DNA from 3 places in the Shewanella inventionis genome. Region 3 is predicted to be linked to each of the others. Evidence: predicted binding sites of a transcription regulator. Region 3 holds the regulator's gene; each other region holds the start of a gene.
What was found. Region 3 encodes LexA, which represses DNA repair genes until DNA is damaged. Its sites were predicted from a motif close to TACTGTATNNNNATACAGTA; they were not measured.

Region 1: the regulator LexA is predicted to act here: its motif matches at 7,911-7,930, upstream of K8B83_RS10295 (DNA topoisomerase III).
Region 2: the regulator LexA is predicted to act here: its motif matches at 8,911-8,930, upstream of recA (recombinase RecA).

What each region holds. Positions count from the first base shown of each region.
Region 1 covers NZ_CP082926.1:2,298,364-2,308,634, reverse strand. The annotation lists gene K8B83_RS10320 (thioredoxin family protein) at 1-476, opposite strand, end outside; gene K8B83_RS10315 (ATP-binding cassette domain-containing protein) at 981-2,459, opposite strand; gene K8B83_RS10310 (RNA-guided endonuclease InsQ/TnpB family protein) at 2,637-3,890, opposite strand; gene tnpA (IS200/IS605 family transposase) at 4,015-4,419, shown strand; gene K8B83_RS10300 (LysR family transcriptional regulator) at 4,593-5,528, shown strand; gene K8B83_RS10295 (DNA topoisomerase III) at 5,902-7,854, opposite strand; gene K8B83_RS10290 (tRNA (adenine(22)-N(1))-methyltransferase) at 8,026-8,736, shown strand; gene K8B83_RS10285 (hypothetical protein) at 8,887-9,306, opposite strand; gene K8B83_RS10280 (DUF3240 family protein) at 9,404-9,709, opposite strand; gene K8B83_RS10275 (efflux RND transporter permease subunit) at 9,706-10,271, opposite strand, start outside.
Region 2 covers NZ_CP082926.1:1,867,547-1,877,817, reverse strand. The annotation lists gene oadA (sodium-extruding oxaloacetate decarboxylase subunit alpha) at 1-1,702, opposite strand, end outside; gene K8B83_RS08495 (OadG family protein) at 1,716-1,958, opposite strand; tRNA gene K8B83_RS08490 (tRNA-Arg) at 2,926-3,002, opposite strand; tRNA gene K8B83_RS08485 (tRNA-Ser) at 3,070-3,161, opposite strand; tRNA gene K8B83_RS08480 (tRNA-Arg) at 3,169-3,245, opposite strand; tRNA gene K8B83_RS08475 (tRNA-Arg) at 3,271-3,347, opposite strand; tRNA gene K8B83_RS08470 (tRNA-Arg) at 3,374-3,450, opposite strand; tRNA gene K8B83_RS08465 (tRNA-Ser) at 3,473-3,564, opposite strand; gene csrA (carbon storage regulator CsrA) at 3,811-4,008, opposite strand; gene alaS (alanine--tRNA ligase) at 4,454-7,078, opposite strand; gene recA (recombinase RecA) at 7,753-8,817, opposite strand; gene mutS (DNA mismatch repair protein MutS) at 9,104-10,271, shown strand, end outside.
Region 3 covers NZ_CP082926.1:115,404-125,674, reverse strand. The annotation lists gene K8B83_RS00615 (SURF1 family protein) at 1-97, opposite strand, end outside; gene K8B83_RS00610 (DUF2909 domain-containing protein) at 45-263, shown strand; gene K8B83_RS00605 (cytochrome c oxidase subunit 3) at 271-1,146, opposite strand; gene K8B83_RS00600 (cytochrome c oxidase assembly protein) at 1,143-1,706, opposite strand; gene ctaD (cytochrome c oxidase subunit I) at 1,708-3,303, opposite strand; gene coxB (cytochrome c oxidase subunit II) at 3,314-4,894, opposite strand; gene K8B83_RS00585 (cell division inhibitor SulA) at 5,288-5,794, opposite strand; gene lexA (transcriptional repressor LexA) at 5,791-6,405, opposite strand; gene plsB (glycerol-3-phosphate 1-O-acyltransferase PlsB) at 6,670-9,093, shown strand; gene mtr (tryptophan permease) at 9,093-10,271, shown strand, end outside.

The DNA.
Region 1 (10,271 bases), 2.2 Mb from region 3:
AATTGCATCGCATTGACCAGCTCAGGAACACGATTGGGATCATCTTGTAATCGTGCATCGTCTAAACGACCGCGATATTGCAATTCACCTTGTGCATTAAAGCCAAAAAAGTCTGGGGTACACACTGCACCATACTGCTTACCAACATGTTGGTTTTCATCGACTAAATACGGGAATGTAAAACCGTGTTGCTCGGCAAAACGCAGCATATTGGCTGGCGAGTCTGCATCAAATGCCTGGTAGTCATTTGACATCACTGCAAGTACATTGATGCCTTCTGCCATCAATAGCTTGGTATCTTCAGCCAAACGCGCTGCAATGGCTTTAACATACGGGCAGTGATTACAAATAAACATAATCAACAAGCCTTTTTCCCCTAAGTGTTCGCTCATGGTAAACACATCACCATTAGGATTTTTTAACGTAAAATCGGGTGCTTTCCAGCCAAAATCACAAATGGGCGTATCAAGAAGCATAACAGTCAACCTTTTAAGCTAAATACGAGGGTTAATCTCTAAGTCGCCATCATACGCTTATAATTAATCACCATATACAGGGTAAAAATTGAAACATTTTCAATTTTTTTTTAATAATGAGAAAACCACGTTGAGAAAACAAAAACAGCCCACTTTTGTTAACTCATAGTCGACTGATAGCCGACTGATAGCCGACTCATCGCTGGCAGATCGTAAACTGATAGTTGATTGATAGTTGATTGATAGTTGATTGATAGTTGATTGCTAGCTGACTGTTTAATCGCTTTGTAAGCCGTACTGGTTAATTGATACTCGGGCCGCTCACCAAAGCACGATAACCCTGGTGGTTTTCAATGAAAAACCAAGTTAAGAAAACAAAAACAGCCAACTTTTGTTAACTGATAGTCGACTCATCGCAGGCAGATCGTAAACTGATAGTTGATTTATAGTCGATTGATAGTCGACTGCTAGCTGACTGTTTAATCGCTATGTAAGTCGTACTGGTTAATCGATACTCGGGCCGCTCACCAAAGCACGATAACCCTGGTGGTTTTCATCTGGTACAAACTCAATAAAATGCTTAATACTATCAAGGCTATCCTGTTGATAATGTGACACATAAAGCAACTGACTCAAATGCTCTTTTGCTATCAATTCGAGGGAGTTTTTAATCAACCTTCTGCCTAAATAATCTAAGCCTTGGTAGGGTTCATCGAGGATCAATAAGGTAGGTTGCTTTACAATCGCTCTGGCGATTAGCAATAAACGTTGCTGGCCATATTCTAATTGTTTAAATGCTGTTTTGCTTAAATGGCCCATGTGCAAAATTGCTAGCCACTCGGAGGCAATCGCCACTTGTTGCTGTGTCGGTTTTTGATATAAGCCTATTGAGTCATAAAACCCCGACACAATCACATCTAGCGCACTGCAATTGACACGATATTGCATATGTAAAGCCGACGACACCATGCCTATATGCTGTTTTATTTCCCAAATGCTCTCACCAGAGCCTCTTTTTTTACCAAAAATATCAATGTCGTTACTGTAGCACTGTGGATGATCACCAAAAATAAGCCCAAGCAAAGTGCTCTTACCACAGCCGTTAGGGCCTTTAACTTGCCAATGAACGCCATTATCAATACGCCAATTCACCCCAGAAAAAATCACTTTATCTGAGTAAGCCACTCGGCCATCATGCAGTTCAAATACTGGGGCGGCAAACTTGGCACTGTGACGATGACGGCGGATAAGTGCCAATAAGGCTTCACTTTGTTGCCCAGACTGTGCGGTTAATTGGCTAATAACCGGATGGTTATCCCACTGTGCCTTGGTCATCACGCTGTCTAACTTTCCATGGCTAAACAACGCAACATGCTCAATCCAGTCGGGCATATCCTCTTCACGCGACACCACCACCAAGATTTGCATGGTTTGCGATAAGTGTTGTAAATAGGTCGTTAACGTCTTGCGATGCTCTACATCAAGCCCTGCGTATGGCTCATCTAATACCAAAAACGGTACTTGTGCTGCCACTGCTCGCGCCAGCATCACTCGGCGCCCCTCACCTGTTGATAAGTGAGTAAAATGGCTTTGACTCAAATGGGTTAAATCGAGTTGCTGCAATAATTGATGGGTTAATGCATTGTCATGACATTGAGCATAAATCACCCCAAATACTGTGGTTTTAGGATCGCAGTAGCCAAGTGTTTCACTGTCATCAAACGCTAAAATATCCTCGAGTAATGACTGCTGCTCCAGTAGCGATACGACAGCCACCTTTGAAGGATCGCCTCCTTCAAATTTGCCACTATAATCGATACTTTTTTCATGAGGCTGTTGGGTTAATAATTGGCCTAATGTGGCGCCCACATCACCCTCTGTGCTAAATATCCCCCACGATTGCTGCGACGCAATGAGCCATTCGTCAATGACTAAACTAACACTCGATGAACTGCATTTCAGTTGGGTAAACCTTATTTCCATCTACTGTTTATCCTCTTCGCACTTAACATAGTTTGATTGACATGCTCCCCGCCATGAATGACGGGGATTCCTGAATACAGGCGATAATAAATTACTTTATCATCGACTTTCTGCTGCTGATCGCTAATGCAATTCACTTCACAGACGCTACGGCTCTGCCCGAACCTGATTAATTACTTATGCCGCTTGCTCTAATTCGCGTAAATAGCGATTTAGGACCACTTTAGCAGCGTTTTTATCCGCATTATCTGAATGACCGCATGACAGACAGATAAATTCTGCCTGAGTTTTTCGGTTATTCTTTTCTGTATGACCACAGCAAGCACATTCACGGCTAGTATTTCTAGGATTTACTTCACCGTAAATCCCGCCTTTCCATCGCATTTTATATTCAAGTTGGCGACGTAATTCATGCCAGCCTTGATCTAAAATGGATTTATTAAGCCCTGATTTAGCCGCGACATTCTTGCCGTGATTTTCGCTGTCACCTTTCGCTGATTTACTCATATTCGCAACTTTTAAAGCTTCACAGATAATCATTGCGTGGTTCTTGCAGATTTCAGATGTCGCTTTATGTTGGTAGTCGTTGCGAATATTGGTAATGCGTTGATGCAGCCTGCTTACTTTGAGTTTTTGTTTCTTCCAGTTCTCGGAGCCTAAAGTCTTTCTCGATAACTTACGCTGTTCGATAGCTAACTTATCTTGATAGGACTTAAAAGAATGGACGCCATCAAAAACACCCTCGTTACCACAACAATCAGTGGATAAGGTCATGTTTTTGGCGATACCCATATCAATGCCTGTCATTTCACCGGGTACGTGCGTTGATAGCTCAATCTCAACCAAGCACATGATAGAAATATGCCACTCACCAACTGCATTTAGCGATACGGTAGCATTACGCAATTCACCAATTACAGGTTGGCTATTGTGATAACGAACCAGGCCTAAGCCGTTAGGTAATTTGATATGTTTATTTTGGATATTGATTTGCTTTTTGGGCGCTGGGAACCGCATTGTTGAATGGTGCGATAGTTTGCGCGTGCGAAACACTGGAAATCCTCGCTTACCTTTTGACCATTCATCCAGTGCTTTTACAAAATCACGCTGACGTTGCTGTAAACAATCCGTAAACGCATCATCCAACCATGCCCGATGATTAAGTTTTTTCCATGATGTTAGTTGTTTGTTTAGAAAAGCAGAATTAGGAAAAGATTTTTTAAGCAACTTGCGATCTTGATAAGATAAATCATTTAGGTGCTCATAAATTGCTTTTTTGTCCGTGATTGCCACTGATTTTTTAATAATGTTAAGCACATAATCAAGGCTATCATTGAAAACCACACGGCCGCATCCCGCCATTTGAGCCAGTTTTTTAGCTTGCTCTGACGTTGGTTCTAATTTGAATCTGTAGGCTTTTTCAATTTCCACTTAATTTCAACCTTAGTTTGGCGTTCTAATTGGAGCACCGTTGAATGCTGATCTTGCATGGTCTATTTGAGTAAATGATATGTTTAATATATAGTTAAATAATAAACTCAGTCAAGGTCTATTTATGGAATTAAGAAAAGGCAGGCATGTTGTTTACATGCTCCACGCTCATTTGATATTTATCACAAAATACAGGGGAAAGGTTTTCACCAGTGAGCATCTAGATAAGCTAAAAGAGATGATGGGCGATATTTGCAAAAATCATCAAGCAACATTATCAGAATTTAATGGTGAATCAGATCACGTACACTTACTGATTGATTATCACCCGGCAACGTCATTATCTAAATTAACGAACGCACTAAAGGGAATAACAAGCCGTGAAATGAAAAGGCACTTCCCAGAGTTAAATCAGGTTGCATGGCGTAAAAATGCCCTTTGGTCTCCAAGTTACTTTGTTGGATCGGTAGGTGGTGCTCCTATCGAGGTTTTGCGCCAATACATAGAACAACAAAACAGACCTCACTGAACTCGCTTTCCCCGCCACAGGTGACGGGGCTACTCGCTCGTTATCAAGTTAAGCGCTAGATTTGAGCGGGTTTATTTGGTGTAGTTCAAACTTAATGAAGCCATATTACCCCTTGATTTACCCAACATAAACCGCATAATAATTGAAACATTATCAATTAAAAATAGACAATCATGCTTCTAGAAGACTTATATGTTGTTCTTAAGGTTGCTGAGTTTCGCAGCATTACCGCTGCGGCAACCAATTTAGATATGCGCACCGCTACAGCTAGTGCGGCCTTAAAGCGGGTTGAAGCCAACTTAGGTGCAGAGTTGTTTATTCGTACCACTCGGCAATTACGCTTATCAAGTGCAGGTGAAAAGTACATTCCACAATGTGAACAGGCCATATTATTGCTTGAACAAGCCAAACAAAACATGAAAGGTGAACAGGATATTATTGATGGTGATCTGCGTTTATCTGTGTCATCAGATTTGGGCCGTAATGTGGTGATCCCCTGGCTTGATGACTTTATGCAAACGCATACAAAAGTCAGTTTACGGGTTAGCATCAGCGACACCAATGTCGACTTTTACCGCGACTCTGTCGACTTAGCTTTACGTTACGGCTCACCTAACGATGCCAATTTATATGGCTTTAAAATTTGTAATGTCCCCAGGCTAATCTGTGCCTCGCAAGCTTACCTAGACAAACACGGCACACCAAACCAACCGCAAGACTTAGCAAAGCACAACGCCTTGCTGTATCAGCTGCAAAACTTAACTCATGATATCTGGGAGTTTACTCAAGGTACTGACAGCACCAAAGTAAAAGTGTCGGGTAATAGGGTGGCTAACGATGCCGATCTGGTCAGGCGCTGGTGTGTCAATGGCAAAGGCATATCAGCAAAATCTTGCTTAGATATGGCGCATGATTTACTCAACAATAACCTTGTTACCGTTATGTCAGACTATCAAGTTAAACCCACCGAGCTGTGGTTAATCTTTCCAAGCAGGCAATCAATTACTCCTGCAACTCGGCTGTTGCGCGACATGCTTAAACAAAAAACCCGCGAGCTATTGTTACAGCTAATTGATAGAGGCATCTTAGATAACAGCGTGCTGGATTAGGGCGTGTTGATCTTTCAAGGATTATTGCACAGCTTACTTATGTAACCTCAGCTCTGGATAACAAACGCCTTTCAAGCAGTCCTTTGCCGTCCTCACTGCGTTGAATTAACTTGCAATAGGCTAGCTATTGACGCGTTAATTCGCCTTGTTAGCAAAACAAATCACAAGCTTGACAGTGGATTTTAGTCAATCTGTTGATTTATATCGTTATCAATACATCTCTTATCCAGAGTTGAGGTTAGTTAATGGTGTGGTTATTTTTGTTGGTAAATTATGCAGTCGGTTATGTTTGTCAAACAATCGCAAATCAACGCCGTTTAGCCCGCTTAAATTAACACTGCCCGTCGGGTAGAAGTGAGCCGTTACAAATACATTAACTTTTGGCTTTAGCTCGTTTTTTATAAGGCTTTTTAAAACTGCGTTTTGGCGCAGTACTGGCAACACCTTGTAATGCCGAGGGTAACTGACTCGATGCTTGAGTAATAAGACCGTCTAATTGGCTGAGTAATGGCTGCATAAAGCCGTCATACTTTAAGCGTTTTTGGCTAATGGCATCGAGGCTGTTTTCCCATAATGCGGTCATGTCTGGGGTGGTGGCAGAGTCTGGTAAACTGCGTATTAAACCAACCCCGACTGCGGTCGCTTTAATAGCTTTACCCTGACGAGTTAAATATCCCCGCTTAAATAGCAACTCAATAATGCCAGCACGTGTGGCCTCAGTGCCTAAGCCGTCAGTGTCTTTAAGGATTTTTTTAATCTCACTATCGGTTACATAGCGGCTAATCCCCGTCATGGCACCTAATAAGGTTGCGTCAGTAAAATGTTTTGGCGCTTGAGTCATTTTTTCTAATAACTCACCACGCTCACATTGCAGTATTTGCCCCTTAACCAGTGGAGGCAACGACTGAGCATTGTCGTCGTGCTCATCTTCATTGCTATTTGAATCGTTTTGGTTGTTAGCTGCTCGCTTAAATAGCTGTTTCCAACCTAGGGTTTTATCTTGGCGTGCTTTAGTCGTAAATAAGCCACCCTCAATGGTCACTTCAACAGCGGTTTCGGCATACACATAAGCGGGGTAAAACTGAGCTAAATATTGCCTCGCTACATGTTGGTACAACTTGGCTTCATTGCTTGATAATGCTGATAAATTCGCCACTTTTTCGGTAGGTACAATGGCATGGTGCGCATCGACCTTACTGTCATCCCATGCTTTAGATTTAAGCTTGGCATTAGGCCCATCGCAGCCTTCAACTAACCCAGCCGCGCCTTTAAGCACTGCATCTAACACTTTGGGGGCTAATGCATGTTGCTCTTTAGGTAAATAACGACTGTCAGAACGTGGGTAAGTAATTAATTTATGCCGCTCATATAAACTCTGGCAAGTGTCGAGCACCTCTTTAGCAGACAAACCAAAACGTTTGGCAGCATCAATTTGCAGCGCCGATAAACTGTATGGCAGTGGCGGATTTTGGCGTTTATCTTTGGCTTCAAGCTTAGTGACTTCAGCTGGTTTACCGGATATACGCGAAACAACGTTTTCAGCCAGGCCTTTGGCTAATACTCTGCCATCTTCATCCATATAAGGCTGGCAGGCTTCGCTCGGTTGCCATTTGGCAGTAAATCCTTGTTGTTGATCTGTCAGTAAATGGGCTATCACCTCGTAAAATGCTTTTGGGGTAAAATTGGCGATTTCATCATCGCGGCGCACCACTAATCCCAATACAGGCGTTTGCACTCGGCCAACCGACAGCACACCCTGATAGCCCACTTTACGCCCTTGAATAGTATAAGCACGTGTCATATTCATGCCATATAACCAATCGGCGCGGCTGCGCGCCAATGCAGAGGTTGATAATGGCACAAACTCGCGATTGCTACGCAGTTGCCCTAATGCACGCTTTACTGCTTGCGGGTTTAAATCGCTAATTAATAAGCGCTGAACTTGATTGAGTTTATCGCCTTTTACGCCTAAATAAGCTATCACTTCGTCTACCAGCAGTTGCCCTTCACGATCTGGATCGCCGGCATTGATAATCGATGACGCTTGCTTAACTAACTTGCGCAGTACCGTTAATTGACTTCGAGTTTTGGGCTTTGGCTGTAGCTTCCAGGTTTGTGGCACAATAGGCAAATGCTCAAGCTTCCACGATTTAAAGGCATCGTCATAGGCATCTGGCTCAGCTTGCTCAAGCAAATGGCCAATACACCAAGACACACAATCGCCGTTGGCGGCAGTAATAAAGCCATCGCCTTTTTTATGAGGCTTAGGTAACACATCGGCAATGGCTCTACCTAAACTGGGTTTTTCAGCAATATATAAAATCATAATCCATCATTTTATGGCTAGTATCATTACAGAGCCCGCAGGCATGAAAGCACGTTTACTGTATAAAATTACAGTATAGATTACCTGTAAATTTATCTTGCTGCAAATTGCATAGTATTAACCTCAAAAATCATTACAATGCGGGTTTTATTTTTATAAACGATTTGCACAATGAAACTTGGCCTGCGCTTAACCCAACTTAATGACATGATCCCAACAGGCTATTTGCACATTTGGGATTGTTGCTGCGATCATGGCTTATTAGGCGCTGCGTTATTATCAAGACAGGCTTCACCGACAATACATTTTGTCGATATTGTGCCAAACTTGATGCAGCAATTAGAAGATAAGTTACAACGTTTTTATCCACGCCAACCAATTCCCCAATGGCATGTACATTGTATCGATGTCGCAAAACTTCCCTTGTCAGATTATTCAGAAAGCCCACTCGTTGTTATCGCTGGCGTGGGTGGAGATTTGATGATCGAGCTAGTTAATTCAATTTGCCTGCAAAATCCTCAGCTACATATCGATTTTTTACTCTGTCCTGTGCACCACCAGTACGAATTACGCCAACATCTGATCAAGCTTGAATGCCGTTTAATTGATGAAAAATTGATTGAAGAGAATCGCCGATTTTATGAAATACTCTATATCAGACGTGATCCCAAACTCCCTGTGAATGTTGCTAATGATTCGCTTACAGACATTGACCCTATAGGCAATGTAATTTGGCAAGCGAGTGATGCTGCACAGCAAGACATTGCTATGAGATATTTAGCTAAAACGATTGCGCACTACAGTCGCATCAATCAATCTCGTTCAGGAAACACCTCTCAAGCACTAAAAGAGTATCAACAGGTACACATCGCTTTAAAATAATGCCTAAAACGCTTTAATTGGCAGTCCATTTCTTGATATGTAATGTATCAAGGACGCTACGCCGTAAATGACAAGGAAGGACTTAGTCCTGCAATAAAGAGCTGGGGCCTCAATCAGCAACATCTCAGGAATAGCGTAATTACAGTATGACTACCCATGTAATTTTCTATGTAAAATATTGTACTTCGGTTTTTTAGTAGAAGGCCGTGGATAGGTGTCATCATTTAAGGTTATCGTTGCTTCACCAAGGCTTATTGGGCCACCATTAAGCTGACTTTTCCATCTAACAAGATATTTAGCTGGAGGTAATTTAGGAAGATTAAAATAAAAAATAGTCCCAGGATCTTTTGGCACTTGAACATCTAAGTTTAGTAAATAACCATCATTATTTCTAATGACTATTGAATGCAAAGTCACACTACTTTCAAACGTTACCTTCAAAGATCGCGTAGGCTCGATAGTAAACTCAATAGTCGCATCGTTATTATTCACAAAAAGCTCACCAGCACATACATTATTTGATACCAGCAAAGCGAAAAAGATCATGGTTAGGCAACGATAAATTCTCATTTCAATTTCCTTTCTTATAACTAAACTTAATGAGTTGACTGCATGGGCCAAACACAGCAACTATTTCCTTTATCGACTTAGCACTTTTCTTTTGCGGCTAGCACAAAGTGCCAGTATGAATGATTGGTGTAATCCAATATCGACACGGATTATGTTTACAAACCGCAGACAAGGCATCTAATAAGGCATCTTGATGAGCAACAGGATGCATAATTTCAAATTTACAAAACTCTCTGTACCCTTCAACTTGCTCTTTGATATTAAAATGGCTGTGTTCACGGCTAAAACCGCAAATATTACCTAGGCTAAAACCAGATAAAAACTCAAGTTCAATCAAGGTATCAACGATGTCGTCCTTAATATCATTTTGAGCGATCAGCACTAACAATTGCTCCGTGATCATTGACGTTTCTCCAGCCAGTAATAAAGGATTGGTAACAAATAAAGGGTTGTAATGGTTGATGTTAGTAAACCGCCAATAACAACAATAGCTAATGGCTTTTGGATTTCAGCACCTGGGCCCGATGCAAACACCAATGGCATTAAGCCAAACATGGCTGTCGTGGCGGTCATCAATATCGGTCGTAAACGTCTTGCTGCACCTTGCTCGACTCTCGCCAATAAACTGCTAAAAACATGCTTGGTCTGCTCGTAATAACTCACCATCACCACACCGTTAAGTACCGCAACGCCGAGTAATGCAATAAAACCAACCGAAGCAGGCACGGATAAATACTCACCCGAAACATACAAACTCACGATCCCGCCCATCATGGCAAAGGGGACGTTAGCCAAAATCAAGCCCGCTTTAGCAAGCGAACCAAAAGTGGTAAACAAAATGAGAGTAATAAGCGCAATGGCGACGGGAATAACCAGTAGTAAGTTATTAGTGGCACGTTGTTGATTTTCAAACTCGCCACCAAAACTGACACTGTAACCGCTAGGTAACTTAACCTCAGCGTCAA
Region 2 (10,271 bases), 1.8 Mb from region 3:
TTTCCATTTTCATCGCTTCCAAAATAATTAACACCTCGCCGGTTTTAACCGCTTGGCCATTATTTACGAGCACTTTAAAAATATTACCTGAGAGAGGCGCTGACATACTGCACTTAACTTCACCGACAGGTGCTGGAGTTGCTTGCGCTGGTGCTGCACTTGCTGCACTTGCTGCACTTGCTGCAACGGGTGCGGCAGTTGGAGTAATTTGGCTGATGTCGCCACCTTCACTCACTTCAACTACAAAGCTTTGCCCCTCAACGTTGACCGTATAGGTTTGTGGCCCTTTGTCTGCTTTCACTTGCAAATCGTCCGCACTCGGCACAGGTTCAAATGCATCTGGATTGCCGCGATTTTTTAAGAACTGCAAACCAATTTGATTGAAAAGTGCATAGGTCATTACATCGTCATCTGATTCAGTGGCTAACGCAAAACCTTGCTCTTTGGCCTTTTCTGCTAATTCTGTGCGCAATTTATCAAGCTCTGGAGCAATTAAATCTGCAGGGCGACAGGTAATAGGCTGTTCGCCTTTTAATACGCGTGCTTGCAGTTCAGCATTAACCGGCGCTGGCGTTGCGCCATACTCACCTTTTAATACTCCTTCGGTCTCTTTAGTCATCGACTTGTAGCGCTCACCCATCAATACGTTAATCACTGACTGAGAGCCAACGATTTGTGATGTGGGTGTCACTAAAGGTAAAAAGCCAAGATCTTCACGTACCCGTGGGATCTCTTCAAGCACGGCATCCATTTTGTCTGCTGCGCCCTGCTCTTTTAATTGGTTTTCCATGTTGGTTAACATGCCGCCCGGCACTTGAGCACGTAAAATACGTGAATCAATTCCTTTTAATGCACCTTCAAAACGGACGTACTTTTTACGAACATCTCGGAAATAAGCGGCAATTTCTTCAAGCAACACCATGTCATAGCCGGTAGCTCTGTCGGTATCTTCTACCATAGCAACAAGCGTTTCAGTGGCGCTATGACCATAGGTTTGGCTCATTGATGATATCGCGGTATCTAAAACATCGACTCCTGCCTCAATAGCTTTTTGATAGGTTGCCGTGCTTAAACCTGTTGTAGCATGGCAATGCATTGAGACCATTAAATCGGTTTGCGACTTTAAGCGGCTAATGAGCTCATAGGCTTGCATAGGCTTAAGCAAGCCAGCCATGTCTTTAATACATAACGAATCTGCGCCCATGTCTTCTAAACGCTTAGCCATATCCACCCATGTATCTATGGTGTGCACTGGGCTTGTGGTAAATGAAATGGTGCCCTGGGCGTGTCCACCAACGTTTTTAACCGCTTTTACAGCGGTTTCAAGGTTACGCACATCGTTCATTGCATCAAAAATACGGAACACATCCACACCGTTGGTATGAGCGCGCTCAACAAAACGAGTTACTACATCATCGGCATAATGACGGTAGCCTAAAAGATTTTGCCCACGCAATAACATTTGCTGCGGCGTATTTGGCATGGCTTTTTTTAATTCACGAATGCGATCCCAAGGATCTTCTCCAAGATAACGAATGCAAGAGTCGAAGGTCGCTCCGCCCCAAGACTCAAGTGACCAGTATCCAACTTTGTCTAACAAAGGAGCAATCGGCAACATATCGTCAATACGTAAACGCGTTGCGAGTAGTGATTGATGGGCGTCACGCAGTGCGACATCGGTTAATGCTAATGGCTTACTCATAATGACTCCAAAATTATTTAGCGCGGTATTGATGTATCGCAGAGGTGATTGCTGCCACTAACTTAGGATCTAAGCTAGTCGCTTGTGCTGTACGAGAAGGTGCTTGCGGTGCAGCAATGTCTGCTACCGGTGCAGGAAAAAGCTTTGCAACAATGCCAATACCTACGATTAAGATACTTAAAAAAGTAAACACTAAGCCCATGCCCATTATCATGATGCCCAGCGCATCCGATAATTGCTCAGATATCGATGTCATGTTTCCTCACTTTTTATCAAACAATTAAAATCAGCAGATTTGAGCAATATGTTTTAAATCAATGCGATATGGATATTTATCCCGCAGTTAACTCTCAAAAAAATCACACATTGCCCCCAACATTAACAGCAAGCTAATTAAGCAAGCATAAATATTCAAATCAAACGTCATTCAACACCGTGGTTTATCTGAGTTAAACGGCTTATTTAAACACGTCAAACCCAAAATCTTGTCACAAAATATAAACAAAAAATGACTACAATACTATCCTTTTGTAAATTGGTCTTACCATAATAAACGCCCAACATCGGTGCAGGTTAATAAAACCCAAAATAAACACCATAAAAATAAAGATTCCACAATATCCAAGCCTTTTTTTACTGATACACAATAAAATCGTTAAAATTAACGATTAAATAACATAACAACATGGTGCACATTAATTTCTACTCAAGCCAACAAATGTTTATTTACTCATTTTATGTGAATACAAATCCACACAAACTCTGTGTTGCCCCTTTTTAGTCCCAGGTATCATTTAAACACTCGTATGGCATGATCGATTTGTAAACAGAATAGTTAGGCCAAAAGGCATTACAGAGGGCAATAGAGCATAAAATGAGGGTAATGTAGGTATTAGCTGACGCTAATTGGAACTGTTGATTGGGAAGCACTAATTTGAAGTGACAGTTTGAAGCGCTAATTTGAAGTGCTAAATTGAAGTGCTAAATTGAAGTGAAAGTTTGAAGCGATAGTTTTGAAGCGGTAATTTGGATCTGTAGTTGGAAGCGCTAAATTGAAGTGAAAGTTTGAAGCGATAGTTTAAGCGATAGTTTAAGCGGTAGTTTTGAAGCGCTAATTGCTGTGAATACTCATACCAATGCTTCAGTCGAGGCAAGTGCAACAATTCGAACTTTAATTTTATCCATAAAAAAACGCCCTGTAATTATACAGGGCGTTTCTATTATGGTGCGCGTGGGAGGATTCGAACCTCCGACCGCCTGGTTCGTAGCCAGGTACTCTATCCAGCTGAGCTACACGCGCAAAATCGGTACAACATGCCAATCAATATTTTATCGTTACTATTATAGCTAATAGACAAAACAATGAATGGCGGAGAAGGAGGGATTCGAACCCTCGATGGGAGTTAAAGCCCATACTCCCTTAGCAGGGGAGCGCCTTCGGCCACTCGGCCACCTCTCCGCAAAAATGGTGCGCGTGGGAGGATTCGAACCTCCGACCGCCTGGTTCGTAGCCAGGTACTCTATCCAGCTGAGCTACACGCGCGAAATTTGGGATTTACATACATGAATGGTGCGCGTGGGAGGATTCGAACCTCCGACCGCCTGGTTCGTAGCCAGGTACTCTATCCAGCTGAGCTACACGCGCATTCATGGTTATTGCATCATAGTAAATGGTGCGGATGGGAGGATTCGAACCTCCGACCGCCTGGTTCGTAGCCAGGTACTCTATCCAGCTGAGCTACATCCGCATCGTTTAACTATGGTAAGAAATGGCGGAGAAGGAGGGATTCGAACCCTCGATGGGAGTTAAAGCCCATACTCCCTTAGCAGGGGAGCGCCTTCGGCCACTCGGCCACCTCTCCGTTTTCTTGGCGCACATATTACTGTTTGACGAAAATAAGTCAAACCCTTTTTAGGAAACCTATCTTCATTTGAACTGTTTTTAATCACATTGAAGATAATAGCTTCAAAAAGGCCCGAAAACTGTATTCTTTTTTACGAATATTATTTTAAAAGCCTATTTGACGATAGGTTAAAAAACACAGGTTCTTAAAAACAAAAAAGCCAGCACAAGCTGACTTAGTTAATATCGGACAAATTAGCCGAAATTAGTAGTTTCCACCTTCAGAAGGTGAATCTGACTTCTCAGATTGAATACGTTGGTAGATCTCTTCACGGTGCACAGAGACTTCTTTAGGTGCATTAACACCAATACGCACCTGATTACCTTTAACACCTAATACAGTAACAGTGACTTCGTCACCGATCATTAATGTTTCGCCTACACGACGAGTCAAAATTAGCATTCGATTGCTCCTTTAGTTCAATCTGCATAACACGCTTTGTCCGTAATATGCGTTTATTATAAGGTCTGCGCTTAATAAAATCATAGTATCTATTTAAAAATACATCTGCTTATAAGGCATTATCTATTCGGAAGTTCTAAAGCCCAATGAAAAACATCTACCAATAAGTGATAAGTCACAAATTCATCATATTTGAACTAAGCACTGTATTAAATAAATCTAAACAGCAAAACCAATAACAAAACGACAGGAGTAAAACGTTACAGACCTTGTGTTAACACACGAATTTGCAATCACCATTTTACCCAAGCAATCCCTTTTACGCTTTTTACTGTTAGTGAGTTACTTCACTATGCCAAATCTACTGATGGCACTCAAGTTATAAAGCTGAATATCTTAGACTTTATGCCTTAAGTGCCAATTAACGTGCAAATTTACATATTGGTTAGCTCAATCGTTCAGCAATCCAAGGCTCAACAGACGCTAAAGCAGCTGCTAGGTTCTCTGGTTGAGTACCACCCGCCTGCGCCATATCTGGACGACCACCGCCCTTACCGCCCACTTGCTGGGCCACCATAGCAACCAACTCACCAGCTTTAACTTGCTTGGTTAAGTCGTTACTTACACCAGCAATTAAATTTACCTTACCGTCTTTTGCTGTACCCAGTACGATAATAGCCGATTTAAGTTTTTGCTTTAACTCATCTTGTAAACCACGCAGTGAACCTGGATCGACACCTTCAAGCATTTTAACCAGCACTTTCACACCATTGACATAAATAGCATCACCGGCCATATCCGCACTTGCTGCAGCCGCGAGTTTATCTTTAAGTTGCGATAAATCCTTTTCAAGTTGCTTCACTTTATCTAGTTGTGCTTTTAATTTAGCCACGACTGACGCATTATCAGATTTTAGTAATTGCGCGGCTTCATCTAACATGGCTTGCTGCTGAGCAACGTAAGCAATAGCTGCTGCACCCGTTACGGCTTCAATTCGACGAACACCGGCAGCAATACCACCTTCAGTGGTAATTTTGAATAAACCAATATCACCCGTACGTCCAACGTGCGTTCCACCACATAATTCGATAGAGAAATCACCCATTGTTACCACACGGACTTGATCATCATATTTTTCACCAAAGAGTGCCATCGCACCCTTTTCTTTTGCTTCATCGATAGCCATTTCAGCTGTCTTTAACTGATGATTGCGGCGAATTTGTGTGTTAACTAATTCTTCAACGGCTTTTAACTCAGCAGGTTTTACCGCTTCAAAATGTGAAAAGTCAAAACGTAAACGCTCTGGGTTTACTAACGAGCCTTTTTGCGTCACATGCGCGCCTAATACCTTACGCAACGCTGCATGCAATAAATGAGTCACAGAATGGTTTAGCTGAGTACGGTGGCGTAATTTTTTGTCCACTTGTGCTGACAAGGTCTGCCCAACCACTAATTGGCCTTGAATCAATTCACCTTGATGCCCTGTAGCCTGACCAAACTTTTGTGTGTCGTTTACTGCAAACTCGATACCTTGTGCAGATAATACCCCTTGGTCACCAACTTGACCGCCTGACTCAGCATAAAATGGGGTATTAGCTAACACCACTATGGCTTTTTGACCTGCAGTGACGGTGTCGACCGCTTTACCATCAACATATAAACCGGTTATTGTCGACTCACCACTTAGCTCAGTGTAGCCACAGAACGCAGTTTCAGCATCAATAATTAAATTGCTATTATAGTCTGCACCAAAGTTACCCGCGGCTTGTGCCCGGCTTCTTTGCTCGGCCATTGCAGCTTCAAAACCGGCTTCATCGACATTGATATCACGCTCGCGACAAACGTCAGCAGTTAAGTCGACAGGGAAGCCGTAAGTGTCATACAGTTTAAATACTGTTTCACCATCTAGCGTGTCACCTTTAAGGCTGTTTAATGCACCATCTAAAATAACAAGGCCACGCTCTAAGGTACGAGCAAATTGATCTTCTTCAGCTTTTAATGCTTTTTCTACTATCGCTTGCATGGCTTTTAAGCCGTTTGCAGCATCACCCATCACGTCAATCAGCGTTGGTACTAATTTATAGAAAAAGGCTTCTGTAGCCCCTAACTTGTTACCATGACGCACGGCACGGCGGATAATACGACGCAGCACATAACCACGACCTTCGTTAGATGGCATCACACCATCGGCAACTAAAAACGCACATGAACGAATATGGTCAGCTATTACACGTAATGATTTGTTTTCTAAATCAGACACACCGATAACGTCAGCCGCTTTAGCAATTAATTGCTTAAAAATATCGATTTCGTAGTTTGAATGTACGCCTTGCATAATGGCTGCAATACGTTCAATACCCATACCGGTATCAACTGACGGCTTAGGAAGTGGTAACATTTCACCGTCTGCTTGACGGTTATATTGCATAAATACGATGTTCCAAATCTCAATAAACCGATCGCCATCTTCTTCTGGAGTACCTGGGCGACCGCCCCAAATGTGATCGCCATGATCATAGAAAATTTCACTACATGGACCACATGGTCCTGTATCACCCATTTGCCAGAAGTTGTCTGAGGCAAATGCAGCACCTTTATTATCGCCAATGCGGATCATGCTTTCTGCTGGCACACCAATTTTTTGAGTCCAAATGTCATAAGCTTCATCATCAGTTTCATAGATGGTGACGCATAAACGCTCTTTAGGCAGCTTTAAGGTTTCAGTTAAAAAGGTCCAAGCAAAACGAATGGCTTCTTCTTTGAAATAATCGCCAAAACTGAAGTTACCGAGCATTTCAAAAAAAGTATGGTGACGTGCGGTATATCCCACGTTATCAAGGTCATTGTGTTTACCACCGGCACGCACACAGCGTTGTGACGATACGGCACGAGTGTAGCTACGTTTATCCATACCAAGGAACACATCTTTAAACTGATTCATACCTGCATTGGTAAATAACAGTGTTGGGTCGTTTGCGGGAACGAGCGAGCTGCTATCAACAACCTGATGTCCGTTATCTTCAAAATACTTTAAAAAAGCACTTCTTAACTCTGCTGTAGTCTGAAACATGAAATGGTCCTGAAGTAGAAAAATACATAAGTATCCAGCTTGCCAAACAAGCCAGTAAATGTAGGCATTATATACTGAATTTAACGAAAGAAGCGAGACGAGCGAACCGATTATGATTTGAAGCAAAATCGATTGAAAACCAAGATTGATGTGTTCAGAAATCTGCTTGTTGTTATACCAATCAGCAACCTCTGTTCACTCATTTATACTGATTATTACGTATTTAAACCCAATCAACCTGATGATGGTCAACCTCAGTAAGAACTTATCTGAGTTTAGACATGGTGTGAATTAACGATATAAGAGCAAGCCGAGGGTCTGTTGATCTTTCAAGATTGTTTTTGCAGCGAATTGTTGGTCTTTTATACAAGGCAGAGACTTTGAGGTGTAGTTATTCTACATAAAAAGTAGATAACGCAGTAAAAATGGCCAACAAACGCTGCCTGAAAGGTTCGGCTAAAAACGTTTTACTCTTTGTTGAATGGATATTGCTTAGATGACTAGGCATCAATCCATTCGTCTCGATTAAAACGTTTTTAACTCGAACAAAATTCAAACAGCAAAGTTCAACAGACCCTAAGGTTTGCTGAAGAAATAAAAAATCGCGGTGCAGATGCCTGCTACCGCGACTTACTTAATTAGGTTTAACACTTTTTAAAACTTAATAACCTAGTTTAAAAAACTTCGCCTGTTTCAAAATCAATGTTTTCATCGCCGTCATCAGCACTTGACGCGCTAGCAGCACCGCCTGCAAGTAGCATGGTACGTAATGTTGCATCAATTTCAGCAGCAATAGCTGGATTTTCTGTTAAGAATTTACCCGCATTGGCACGGCCCTGGCCAATTTTCTCACCTTTGTAGCTATACCATGCACCGGCTTTATCAACAATTTTGTGCTGTACACCTAAATCAACCAATTCACCAGTACGGTTAATGCCTTGACCATATAAAATTTGGAATTCAGCTTGTTTAAAAGGAGCTGCAATTTTGTTTTTTACGACTTTAACGCGAGTTTCGTTACCAACAACTTCATCACCTTCTTTTACTGCACCTGTGCGGCGAATATCTAAACGTACTGAGGCATAAAACTTAAGCGCGTTACCACCTGTAGTGGTTTCTGGGTTACCAAACATCACACCAATCTTCATACGAATTTGGTTAATGAAGATAAGCAAAGTATTTGATTGCTTAAGGTTACCTGCAAGTTTACGCATTGCTTGGCTCATCATACGTGCCGCTAAGCCCATGTGAGAGTCACCGATTTCGCCTTCAATTTCAGCTTTAGGTGTAAGTGCAGCTACTGAGTCAACAATAATGACATCGACTGCGCCAGAGCGTGTTAACGCATCACAAATTTCCAATGCTTGCTCACCTGTGTCAGGCTGTGAACAAAGTAGGTTATCAATATCTACGCCTAGCTTTTTAGCATAGATAGGATCTAATGCATGCTCTGCATCAATAAAGGCACAGGTTTTACCTTGGCGTTGAGCTGCTGCAATCACTTCAAGTGTTAATGTGGTTTTACCTGATGATTCTGGTCCGTACACTTCAACGATACGACCCATTGGTAAACCACCAGCGCCTAACGCTACGTCTAACGAAAGTGAACCGGTAGAGATAGTTTCAACATCCATTGTGCGATCTTCGCCCAATTTCATAATTGAGCCTTTACCAAATTGTTTTTCAATTTGGCCTAAAACGGCGGCTAGTGCTTTCTCTTTATTTGGATCAACCTTCATTGTAAAACCCTCTTAAGGCATTCAATACGTTTAGTAAAATGCAATTTGTATTTAGGTGAAATGTTGTAACGCATCTCAATATGTCCACCAGTATACTGTATAGTCATACAGTATCAAGTGCTGTGGGTATTTTTTTTTATGTTGCGTTAATTTGCCTTTTTACATCAATATTTTACCCAGCAATCAATTTTTATTAATAATTGGTTGATACCCCGATGATAAAAATTGTTAAGATTAGCGCCATAAAGAACCACATCTCAAGATAGATAAAAGTGAAATGTCCATAATGACTGCAATTGATACCAGTGATTTAGAAAAACATACCCCTATGATGCGACAATATTTGAGCTTAAAAGCCGCTCATGCTGACATGTTGCTCTTTTATCGTATGGGTGATTTTTACGAATTATTTTATGATGATGCAAAAAAAGCATCTGAACTATTAGGCATTTCATTAACCGCTCGCGGTAAAAGTGGCGGTGATCCAATTCCTATGGCGGGTATTCCTTATCATGCTGTGGAAGGTTATTTAGCTAAGTTGGTGCAAATTGGCCAATCAGTGGCTATATGTGAGCAAATTGGCGATCCGGCAACCTCTAAAGGTCCCGTTGAGCGCCAAGTTGTACGTATTGTTACTCCTGGTACATTAACAGATGAAGCCTTATTACAGGAAAGGCAAGACAATCTACTTGCAGCACTTTACCAGGGTAAAACCGGCTTTGGCTATGCCACTCTCGATATTTCATCGGGCCGATTTGTCATCGCCGAACTCCCAACTCGTGAAGCATTAGAAGCCGAACTCCAGCGCACTCATCCTGCTGAATTACTGTACAGCGAAGATTTCACCGACATGTTGTTAATTAACAATATGAAGGGAATACGCCGCCGTCCAGAGTGGGAATTTGATTATGATACCTGCGTTAATTTACTCCTTAATCAATTTGGCACCAAAGATCTACATGGTTTTGGCATTAGTGATGCTCGCTTAGCATTACAAGCTGCAGGCTGCTTAATGCAGTATGTTAAAGACACCCAAAAAATGGCGCTACCGCACATTAATTCAATTGTGCGATTTAACCAGTCTGAATCAATCATTTTAGATGCCGCTACTCGCCGTAATTTAGAGCTAACACAAAATCTATCTGGTGGACGTGAGAATACCCTGGCTTGGGTGCTAGACAATACTGCAACCCCAATGGGTAGCCGCATGTTACAACGTTGGATCCATGAGCCACTTCGTGATCGTCATGCAATTCAATCACGCCATAGCGCTGTAAATGAATTAATTGAACAAGACCTTTACCATACTCTTCATGAACAACTCAAAAGTTTAGGCGATATTGAGCGCATTATGGCCCGCCTAGCACTGCGCAGTGCAAGGCCGAGGGATTTTTCACGTTTAAAGCAAGCGTTAGCATTATTGCCGTCAATTCAGCAAACATTGTCTCAATGTC
Region 3 (10,271 bases):
CCAATAACACCCGAGACACACTCACTCCACCAAAAGGATTGCCCGTGACAACACCATTGATCGTTAAGTTAGTTTTAGTCTCGTTGCTCGTATTCATAATTTTTAACCTGGGTAGAGCTTTGTTTATTATGGTTAAAGGACAGCATCAGCAATCAATGAGTCAGTATTTAGGTCGTCGTGTTTTATTTTCTGTGGTGGTTATTGTGGTACTGCTGGTGGCCTTAGGGTTGGGCTATATTCAACCCAACACTCGGCCTTATTAATCTGCAATTACAACACGTACACAAAAATAAATAAGCATAACCACACCACATCGACAAAGTGCCAATACCAACTACCGGCTTGAAAAGCAAAATGCTTGTCTGGGGAAAAATGGCCTTTGATAATTCTGAGCAACAAAATAATCAAAAATAGGGTGCCTATGGTGACGTGCATGCCATGGAAACCCGTGAGCAAGAAAAAGGTGTTGCCGTAAACGCCCGAGGTGAGTGTGAGGCCCATTTCTTGGTAAGCATGGCTGTATTCTTCTACCTGTAAGGCAAGAAACGCCGCGCCTAGTATCACCGTTAAACTGAGCCAAATAATTAATGGTTTACGCTTGGCTTTTTCTAAACTGACATGTGCAAAGTGTAAGGTGACTGAAGATGTCAGTAAGATAATGGTGTTAATGAGTGGTAAGCCTGTCCATGGCATGGCTTCGGTTGTGGTGCCATCTGGGGTTTTAAGTAGCGGCCATGCGGCTTCAAATGCTGGCCATAATACTTCCTGGGTCATGGCATTGTTTGACGCGCCACCTAACCAGGGTACTGAAATCATACGTGCATAGAATAAAGCGCCAAAAAATGCGCCGAAAAACATTATCTCAGAAAAAATAAACCAGCTCATGCCTTGTCTAAACGACCGGTCCATTTGTGGTGAGTATAAGCCTGCCATTGACTCGTCAATGACAGTTTTAAACCAGCCAAATATCATGAAAATTATCACTGCAATACCGGCTAATAATATGTAACCGCCAGAGGTTTTTTCAGTGGCTAGTTGTTGAATATAATTACCCGCGCCAAAGGCAATTAAAAATAAACCAATGGCGCCAATAATAGGCCAACCACTTTGGGCTGGTACGTAATAAGTTTGATGCTTTGTTGTCATCTTGCTGCTCCTTGCTTTGCCGATACCGCTTGTTTGTCGGTGATATCGTAAAGGGTATAAGAGAGAGTCAAAGTATTAATGGACGCGGGTAAATCAGCGTCCACATAAAATATCAGTGGTAGTTCAGCGCTTGCGTCAGCGGCGAGAGGTTGTTGATTAAAGCAAAAGCACTCTGTTTTGTTAAAATATGCCGCGCCTTGACCAGGCGAAACCGATGGAATTGCCTGGCCAATAATATTTTTTGCCGACAGGTTTTTAACTTCAAATTTAGCATGGGTTAGCTCACCAGGGTGAACGGTGATTTGGTTCACTTTAGGCGAAAATTCCCATGGCATACCCGATTGCACCTGGGTAACAAATTCAATGGTCACTGTGCGTTTTTTATCAACAACTACCGAGTCATAAGTGCTGGCGCTATTTTGGGTTTTGCCGTTAATTCCCAAGGTGTCGCACAGCACGTCATAAAGCGGTACCAAGGCAAAACCAAACCCAAACATGCCTATAGAACCTAAAATAAGCATGGTGAGTAATTTACGGTTTGATTTTTGCGTTGGGCTCATATCACTTAATCTCCGGTGGGGTAGTAAATGAGTGATAAGGCGCAGGGCTAGGAATTGACCATTCTAAGCCATCGGCGGCTTGCCAAGGATTGTCTCCCGCAGGCTTACCACCCTTAATGCACTTAAGAACGACCGCTAGAAAGATCAATTGTGATAAGCCAAAAGCAAAGCCGCCTATGGAGACAATTTGATTAACGTCAGCAAATTGAATCGCATAGTCAGGTATACGGCGTGGCATTCCGGCTAAACCTAAAAAGTGCATCGGGAAAAACAACACATTTACCGATATTACCGAGCACCAAAAGTGCCATTTTCCTAAGGTTTCGCTGTACATATTGCCAGTCCATTTTGGCAGCCAGTAATACGCTGCTGCCATAATGGAGAAAATGGCACCCGTCACCAGTACATAATGGAAATGAGCTACCACAAAATAGGTGTCATGGTATTGGAAATCCGCCGGGGTAATGGCGAGCATCAATCCAGAAAACCCACCAATAGTGAATAAAATGATAAAGGCGACAGCAAATAACATTGGAGTTTCAAAGGTCATAGAGCCTCGCCACATTGTGGCAACCCAGTTAAACACTTTTACCCCTGTCGGCACCGCTATGAGCATGGTGCAATACATGAAAAACAGCTCAGCAAATACCGGCATACCGGTAGTAAACATATGGTGTGCCCAAACCAAAAATGACAAAATAGCAATACTTGCAGTTGCATAAACCATTGACGAATAGCCAAATAATGGCTTACGACTAAAGGTAGGTACAATTGCTGAGATAATGCCAAAAGACGGCAAAATCATGATGTACACTTCTGGGTGCCCAAAGAACCAAAAAATATGTTGGAACATCACAGGATCGCCACCACCTGCAGCATCAAAAAAGCTAGTACCAAAAAACTTATCGGTCAGTACCATGGTTACGACACCTGCAAGTACTGGCATTACGGCAATGAGTAAAAATGCCGTGATTAACCAGGTCCATACAAATAGTGGTAGTTTCATCCATGTCATGCCGGGCGCGCGCATATTGACAATGGTAACCACCACGTTAATTGCGCCCATAATTGAGCTAATACCCATAATATGGATAGAAAAGACAAATAATGCTGTTGAATCAGGGCTGTAAGTCGTTGATAACGGTGCGTAGAATGTCCAGCCAAAGTTGGGGCCGCCGCCTTCCATAAATAATGAAGCCAGCAATATGGTGAAGGCGAAAGGTAAAATCCAAAAGCTCCAGTTATTCATTCGCGGCAGTGCCATATCAGGGGCACCAATCATCATAGGAATTAACCAGTTGGCTAAACCGGTAAAGGCCGGCATAACGGCTCCAAACACCATAATTAATCCATGAACCGTAGTCATTTGATTAAAAAAGTTTGGTTCAACTAACTGTAATCCGGGTTGAAATAGTTCGGCGCGTATGACCATAGCCATGGCACCACCGGTTAAAAACATAATGAAACTAAACCATAAATACAGAGTGCCTATGTCTTTGTGGTTAGTGGTTAGTACCCAGCGCATAAGCCCTTTAGGGGCACCGTGGTGATGCTCATCATGCGCATTGTCGAGTGTATCGTGCGTTGTTGTGCTCATTGGTTTTCCCCTACTGTCCATGGCTTGCGACATCGGCAGGTTGCACTGCCTCGCCAGAATTATTACCCCATGCATTACGCTCATAGGTAATCACCGCAGCCATTTGTTGAGGGCTGAGCTGACTACTAAATGCCTGCATTGCAGTGCCCGGTTTACCGTGCATAACAATATCGATATGCCCGCTAACCGGTCCTGTTATTAAAGGACTGCCAATGAGTGAGGGGAAAGCGCCAGGTAAACCTGCGCCAGTAGGTTGGTGACACGCTGCACAGGTTGTAGCATAAACTTGTTCACCTTCTGCCATGAGCTGTTCCATGGTGAGAGTGGGTAAGTCTTTTGGCTCTACCACTTGCGCTATCACTTCTTCGGCCTGGTTGACTGTTTCGGTTAGCGCATCAGTGACAGAATTAGTAACCGCAGTTGCCGTGTCGGCGACCTGTGTTGTAACAGGCTCAGACACCGCCGCACCACTATTTAAAAATTGGCCAACATCTGCTGTTTGCACGGCATCGCCACTGTTATTACCCCACGCATTACGCTCATAGGTAATAACTGCGGCAATTTCTTGTGCAGATAGCTGTTTGGCAAAGGCTTGCATTGCTGTACCGGGTTTACCGTTGATCACTATATCAAGGTGACCTTGCACAGGGCCTTTAATCATTGGGCTACCAATAAGTGATGGAAATACACCAGGAAGGCCTGCTCCATTAGGTTGGTGACACGCTGCACAGCGGGCAAGGTATACTTGCTCACCTTGCTGATTTAATTCTGCAAGTGATAAGGTTTGTGACATGGAGGCAGCCGCTGCTGCGGCTTCGGTTTCGGCAAGTTGTTTTTGTTCTACTAGCCAGTTTTCAAAGTCCGCTTCAGACAGTGCATTAACCACAATGGGCATAAACCCATGGTCTTTGCCGCACAGTTCTGCACATTGGCCGCGGTAAATGCCGGGCTTGTCGATACGTGTCCAGGCTTCGTTAATAAAACCTGGGTTAGCGTCTTTTTTCACGGCAAATGCGGGCACCCACCAAGAGTGAATTACATCATCTGAAGTCATCAAAAAGCGGACTTTTCGGTTTATCGGCAACACTAATGGTTTATCTACTTCAAGTAGGTAATTTTCACCTTTGGTTTGGTCGCCATCGATTTGCTCTCTTGGCGTTGAAAGTGTGCTGTAAAATTCGATATCTTTATCGAAATAACTGTAATGCCATTTCCATTGCGACCCGGTAATTTTAATGGTCAGATCAGCATTGCTAGGATCTTCCATTGCAATTAAGGTTTTGGTGGCAGGAATTGCCATCGCAATTAAGATGATAAATGGAATGACTGTCCAGGCAATTTCTACTTTAGTACTTTCGTGAAAATTGGCCGCAACAGCGCCTTTTGATTTGCGGTGATAGATCATTGAGTAAATCATGATCCCAAATACCACTAACCCAATTGCACAACAGATATATAAAATAGTCATATGGAGGTCGTAAACCCTACCACTGATATCTGTCACACCTTGAGTCATGTTGAGGGGCATTTCTGCTGCCCCTAACGGGAGTGCTAACAGCACTACCAATAAACAATACCACCTTTGCTTCACAAGACTTCTCCTCTGCTAATTGCAAACCGCAATTACAAAGAAGAGTCACACAGTAAGTCTCTGCTCTATGCAAACTCTTCGATTCCCAAAAAAGTTTGATGACTTCAAAGTACACTGGTGGTTGTAGACATTTAAGCCTATGCATTTATTGTTAGCTGAACACCACACCTGTACCTACGACTGAACTAATCAATTTATGTTGACGTGTTCCCATCGATGGCTATTGTGTCGGCCAATACACGTCATATTAAGGATAGACAATGTTTCATCCTTGTTAACAACATTACTTGTAGATCAAACTTTGATCAAGATCACTTTGTTCGCTAATCGTCTGAAAAAATGTAAAAAAAAGCCCTGAATTGAATGCAGGGCTTGGTGTTTATGGGTTCGTTGTTAATGAAATGCTGAAAAATTACTTGAAGCTGTTGTCATCGAAGGATTAACCATTTGGTGCTTTTCTTGTGAGTGAGTATTCACATCTTCGATTACAACTCCTAATGCTCGGGCACTTTTAGCAACGATTTCTAAACGGCGGCTGTCACGGGCATCTAATGAGCTGGTCCAGGTTATAACCGCACTTGACGTGCCACTGGTTAGCGCTTTTTCCATGGCCCATAAGGTTTCGACTTCATCTTTAGTGTGCACTAATAAAATACGGTCCATTCTTACGCCAGCGCTAGCAAGCATATGCTTATAGCCAATGTGTGGTGGACTAATGAGTACAATCCAGCGTCCTTGTTGGCTCAAGCTAGCTAATTGGCTGCACAACTGACCCAATTCAGACTCACCTTGAGTCACGGTTTGTAATGTTTGAATGGTTTGGCTGCCGTACATATCAGCTTCGGTTAAATCGACCCATAAGCCTGGGTGGCGTGGGGCTGTGCCCATTAGTTTATTCATAACCAATCTCCATTACGGATAACGCCAACTGCAAGCCCTTCAATGGTTAGGCTTTGGCAACTTAAGTCTACTTTAATTGGGTTATAGGCTTCGTTTTCAGCATGTAGATACACCACATTGCCTTTTTTCTCGAAACGTTTAACCGTAACATCGTCTTCAACGCGGGCCACAACAACCTGGCCATTTCGTGCTTGCTGCATTTTATGTACGGCCAGTAAATCACCTTCTAAAATGCCAATATCTTTCATACTGTCACCACGAACCCGTAATAAAAAATCAGCGGCAGGTTTAAACATGCTTGGGTCAACTTGATAATATTGCTCAACATGTTCTTGCGCTAAAATAGGCTCGCCTGCAGCCACTTGGCCAATAAGCGGTAAGCCAGATTCTTGTTCGTCTTCTTGGGGTAATCTGATCCCCCTAGAAGTGCCAGGCATGATCTCGATAAAGCCTTTTTTGGCTAATGCTTTTAAATGCTCTTCGGCAGCATTTGCACTTTTAAACCCAAGACGGTTGGCAATTTCAGCGCGAGTCGGTGGCATACCGGTTTCGGCGATATTGTTTTTAATTAGGTCTAAAATTTCTGCTTGGCGTGGCGTTAACGGTCTCATGATGATTCCTGTCTTTTTATACAGTGACTGTCATTATATACAGTGTTTTTGTTCGCGCAAGTATTAACCAACTGTTTTTTATTCTTTGCTAGCAGTTATGCTGTTATCCATATGTTTTGTAAGTGTTTTATTGGTTTTATTATTTGAGAACTGTCATTGGCGATAGTTCACAAAGTAAAGATAAAACAGCCAGATAGTGTAACAAGGGTGGTTTCTGGTATCCTATGCAGCAATATTACAGTGGCTTATATTGCGAAATTAACCATGTCAAAACCAAATTCAATATTTTTACGGACATTAAAATGGGTGCAAAAATGGATGGTGCATACCATTGTTGTGCCGCATGACCCATTTGATGATCTTAATTTAGACCCGACTAAGCCACTGGTTTATGTCATGAAAACAGAGTCAATTAGTGATGCTGCGGCTTTAAGCGAAATCACCGAAGGCTTTGGTATGCCTAGCCCATATGAGCCTTTAATCGTCGATGGATTAAAAGTACCGCGTATTGTTTGCCTTGAGGGACGTAAACCTCTTTTTGGCAAACGCGAAAGTGGCGAAAAGTTTATCAATTGTTTTATCAGCTTACTGGCACTTCATCGTCAGCGTCCGGATTTAGACATTCAGCTGGTGCCTGTTAGCTTATATTGGGGGCGCACACCCGGCAAAGAAGACGACAGCATGAAAGCGGCTGTTTTTGAGCGTGAAAGCCCTACGTGGTTACGTAAATGGCTAATGATTTTGTTTTTAGGTCGCCATAACTTTGTGCAGTTTTCTAATGCATTATCATTGCGTTATATGGCCGATGAACATGGTTCCGATAAGCGTATAGCTCATAAGCTCACCCGAGTTGCTCGGGTGCATTTTAGTCGCCAACGTAAAGTGATGACCGGCCCGCAATTACCCAATAGACAGATGTTTTTTGCTTCGTTACTTAAGTCGGATTCAATTAAAAAAGCCATTGAAGAAGAAGCTGTTAGTAAAAAAGTGTCGCCAGAAAAAGCGCGCGAAACAGCCATTGAGTATTTAGATGAAATTGCCGCAGATTATTCTGACAGCTTAGTCCGTATTGCAGAACGCTTTTTAACTTGGTTGTGGAACAAATTATACAGTGGTATCAACATTAAAGGTGCTGAACAAATTCGTCAGCTCCATCATGATGGCCATGAAATTGTCTACGTGCCTTGTCATCGTAGTCACATGGACTACTTATTACTGTCATACATTTTGTATTACCAGGGCATGGTGCCACCGCATATTGCAGCGGGGATTAATCTAAACTTTTGGCCTGCTGGCCCTATGTTCCGCCGAGGTGGGGCGTTTTTTATTCGTCGCAGCTTTAATGGTAATAAGCTTTACACCGCAGTATTTCGTGAATATTTGGACCAATTATTTGCTAAAGGTTACTCGGTTGAATACTTCACCGAAGGTGGCCGTTCGCGTACTGGGCGTTTACTTGCGCCTAAAACCGGCATGTTAGCCATGACCATCAATAGCGTACTGCGCGGAATTGAACGCCCTGTAACCCTAGTGCCTGTGTATTTAGGGTATGACCATGTTATGGAAGTGGCAACCTATCACAAAGAGCTCAGCGGTAAGAAAAAGCAAAAAGAGTCTGTTTGGCAAGTGTTTGGCGCTATTCGTAAATTAGGTAATTTTGGCCAAGGTTATGTTAATTTTGGTGAGCCTATTAACTTACAAAATTTTTTAAACCAACAAGCACCAGATTGGCGTGAAGAAGTGGCCAACGACCCCGAGCAAAAACCAACCTGGTTTACACCGTCTGTTAATTTGCTGGCTAATCGCGTGATGACCAATATTAACGGGGCTGCTGCTGCCAGTTCAGTTACCTTAACCAGCTTAGTGTTGCTTGCTTCTGAGCGTAATGCATTAGAGCGCAGCTTGTTAGAGCGTCAATTAGATTTGTATTTAGCATTGCTTAAAGCAGTACCTTATACCAATTATGCTTCGGTTGCCGAAGGCGATGGTAAAACCATTGTTGATCATTGTTTATCGCTCAATAAGTTTGTTAGCACCAAAGATGCGATTGGTGAGATTATTTCTGTTGATGAAAAAATTGCCATCACCATGAGCTATTATCGTAACAATATCATTCATTTAATGGCTGTGCCGTCATTGGTCGCTAGCTGTTTGGTGCAATATGATATTTGCGACCGTAATACAATACATGCCGTTGTTAAGGACTTTTATCCTTTACTTAAAGCTGAGTTATTTATGGGTATTGAAGATGTGCAGCAACATGTCGACAGTATTTTAGACTTTATGGTGGACCAAGGTTTACTCAGTGGCGACACGCAATTTGAAGTCAATCCCAACTACACTGCGCAATTATTATTAATGGCTGAAACCATCAGTGAAACGTTACAGCGTTATGCCATTATCTTTAACTTACTGGCAATTAAGCCTGATTTAGAGCGCTCAGAACTCGAAACCGACAGCCACTTATTGGCCCAGCGTTTAGGTGCATTGCATGGTATTACTGCGCCAGAGTTTTACGATAAAAAACTCTACAATACCCTAAGCGTTAAGCTTAAAGAATTAGGGTATCTATGCAGTGTTGAACACCGCGCAGAAGTGATTCGAATTCGTGATCATGCTAATCAATTATTAAGCTCAGCAGTTAGACAAACCATTGTTGATAGTGTGCACGCGGAGCATGGACAATAATGGCTAATCATATGAATGCGGCAAAGCACCGTCCACAAAGTAAATCTTTATTGGGCGGCGCCATGATTATTGCCGGTACGACTGTAGGTGCAGGCATGTTTTCACTGCCGGTTGTGGGTGCTGGCATGTGGTTTGGTTATTCTATGGCCATGCTACTAGGTGTTTGGTTTTGCATGTTAATGTCGGGATTATTATTACTTGAAGCTAACTTGCATTTTGAGCCCGGCGCCAGTTTTGATACGTTAACCCGTGAAACATTAGGCCAATTTTGGCGAGTGATTAACGGCGTATCCATTGCGTTTGTATTGTACATTTTAACCTACGCCTACATCAGTGGTGGTGGTTCAATCGTTAATCATAGCTTGTCAGCGCTTGGTGTAACTTTACCTCAAAGTGTTGCTGGTTTAGTCTTTGCTGCTGTGTTGGCGTTTATCGTTTTAATTAGCACTAAAGCGGTTGACCGTATTACCACCATTATGCTCGGTGGTATGGTGATTACCTTCTTTTTAGCGATTGGCAATTTACTGATTGAAATCGATACCACTAAATTACTTTCGCCAGATGGTGAAACCCGTTATCTACCGTATTTATTTGCTGCAATCCCTTTTGGATTAGCCAGCTTTGGTTATCACGGTAATGTGCCGAGTCTAGTGAAATATTACGGTAAAGATGCCAGCACCATAGTTAAAGCACTGCTAGTTGGCACGTCTATCGCCTTAGTTATCTATGTATGTTGGCTTATCGCGACCATGGGAAATATTCCTCGTGGTCAATTTACCGATGTTATTGCTAAAGGTGGCAATATTGGCGTGTTGGTTGAGGCGTTGTCAGGGGCGATGGCGAGTCAATGGTTAAATAGCATGCTGACCTTATTTGCTAACCTAGCGGTAGCGTCATCATTTTTAGGGGTCACCTTAGGGTTATTTGACTACCTGGCTGATTTATTTGGCTTTGATGATTCTCGTGCTGGGCGAATGAAAACCGCTGCAATCACGTTTATACCGCCAACGATTTTAGGTTTGTTATTTCCAAATGGTTTTATTATCGCCATTGGGTTTGCCGCACTAGCCGCAACGGTTTGGGCCGTGATTGTGCCAGCGTTATTAGCGTATAAAGTGCGTCAATTGTATCCTGACTCTACAGGTTTTAAAGTGCCTGGTGGTACGCCATTAATCGTT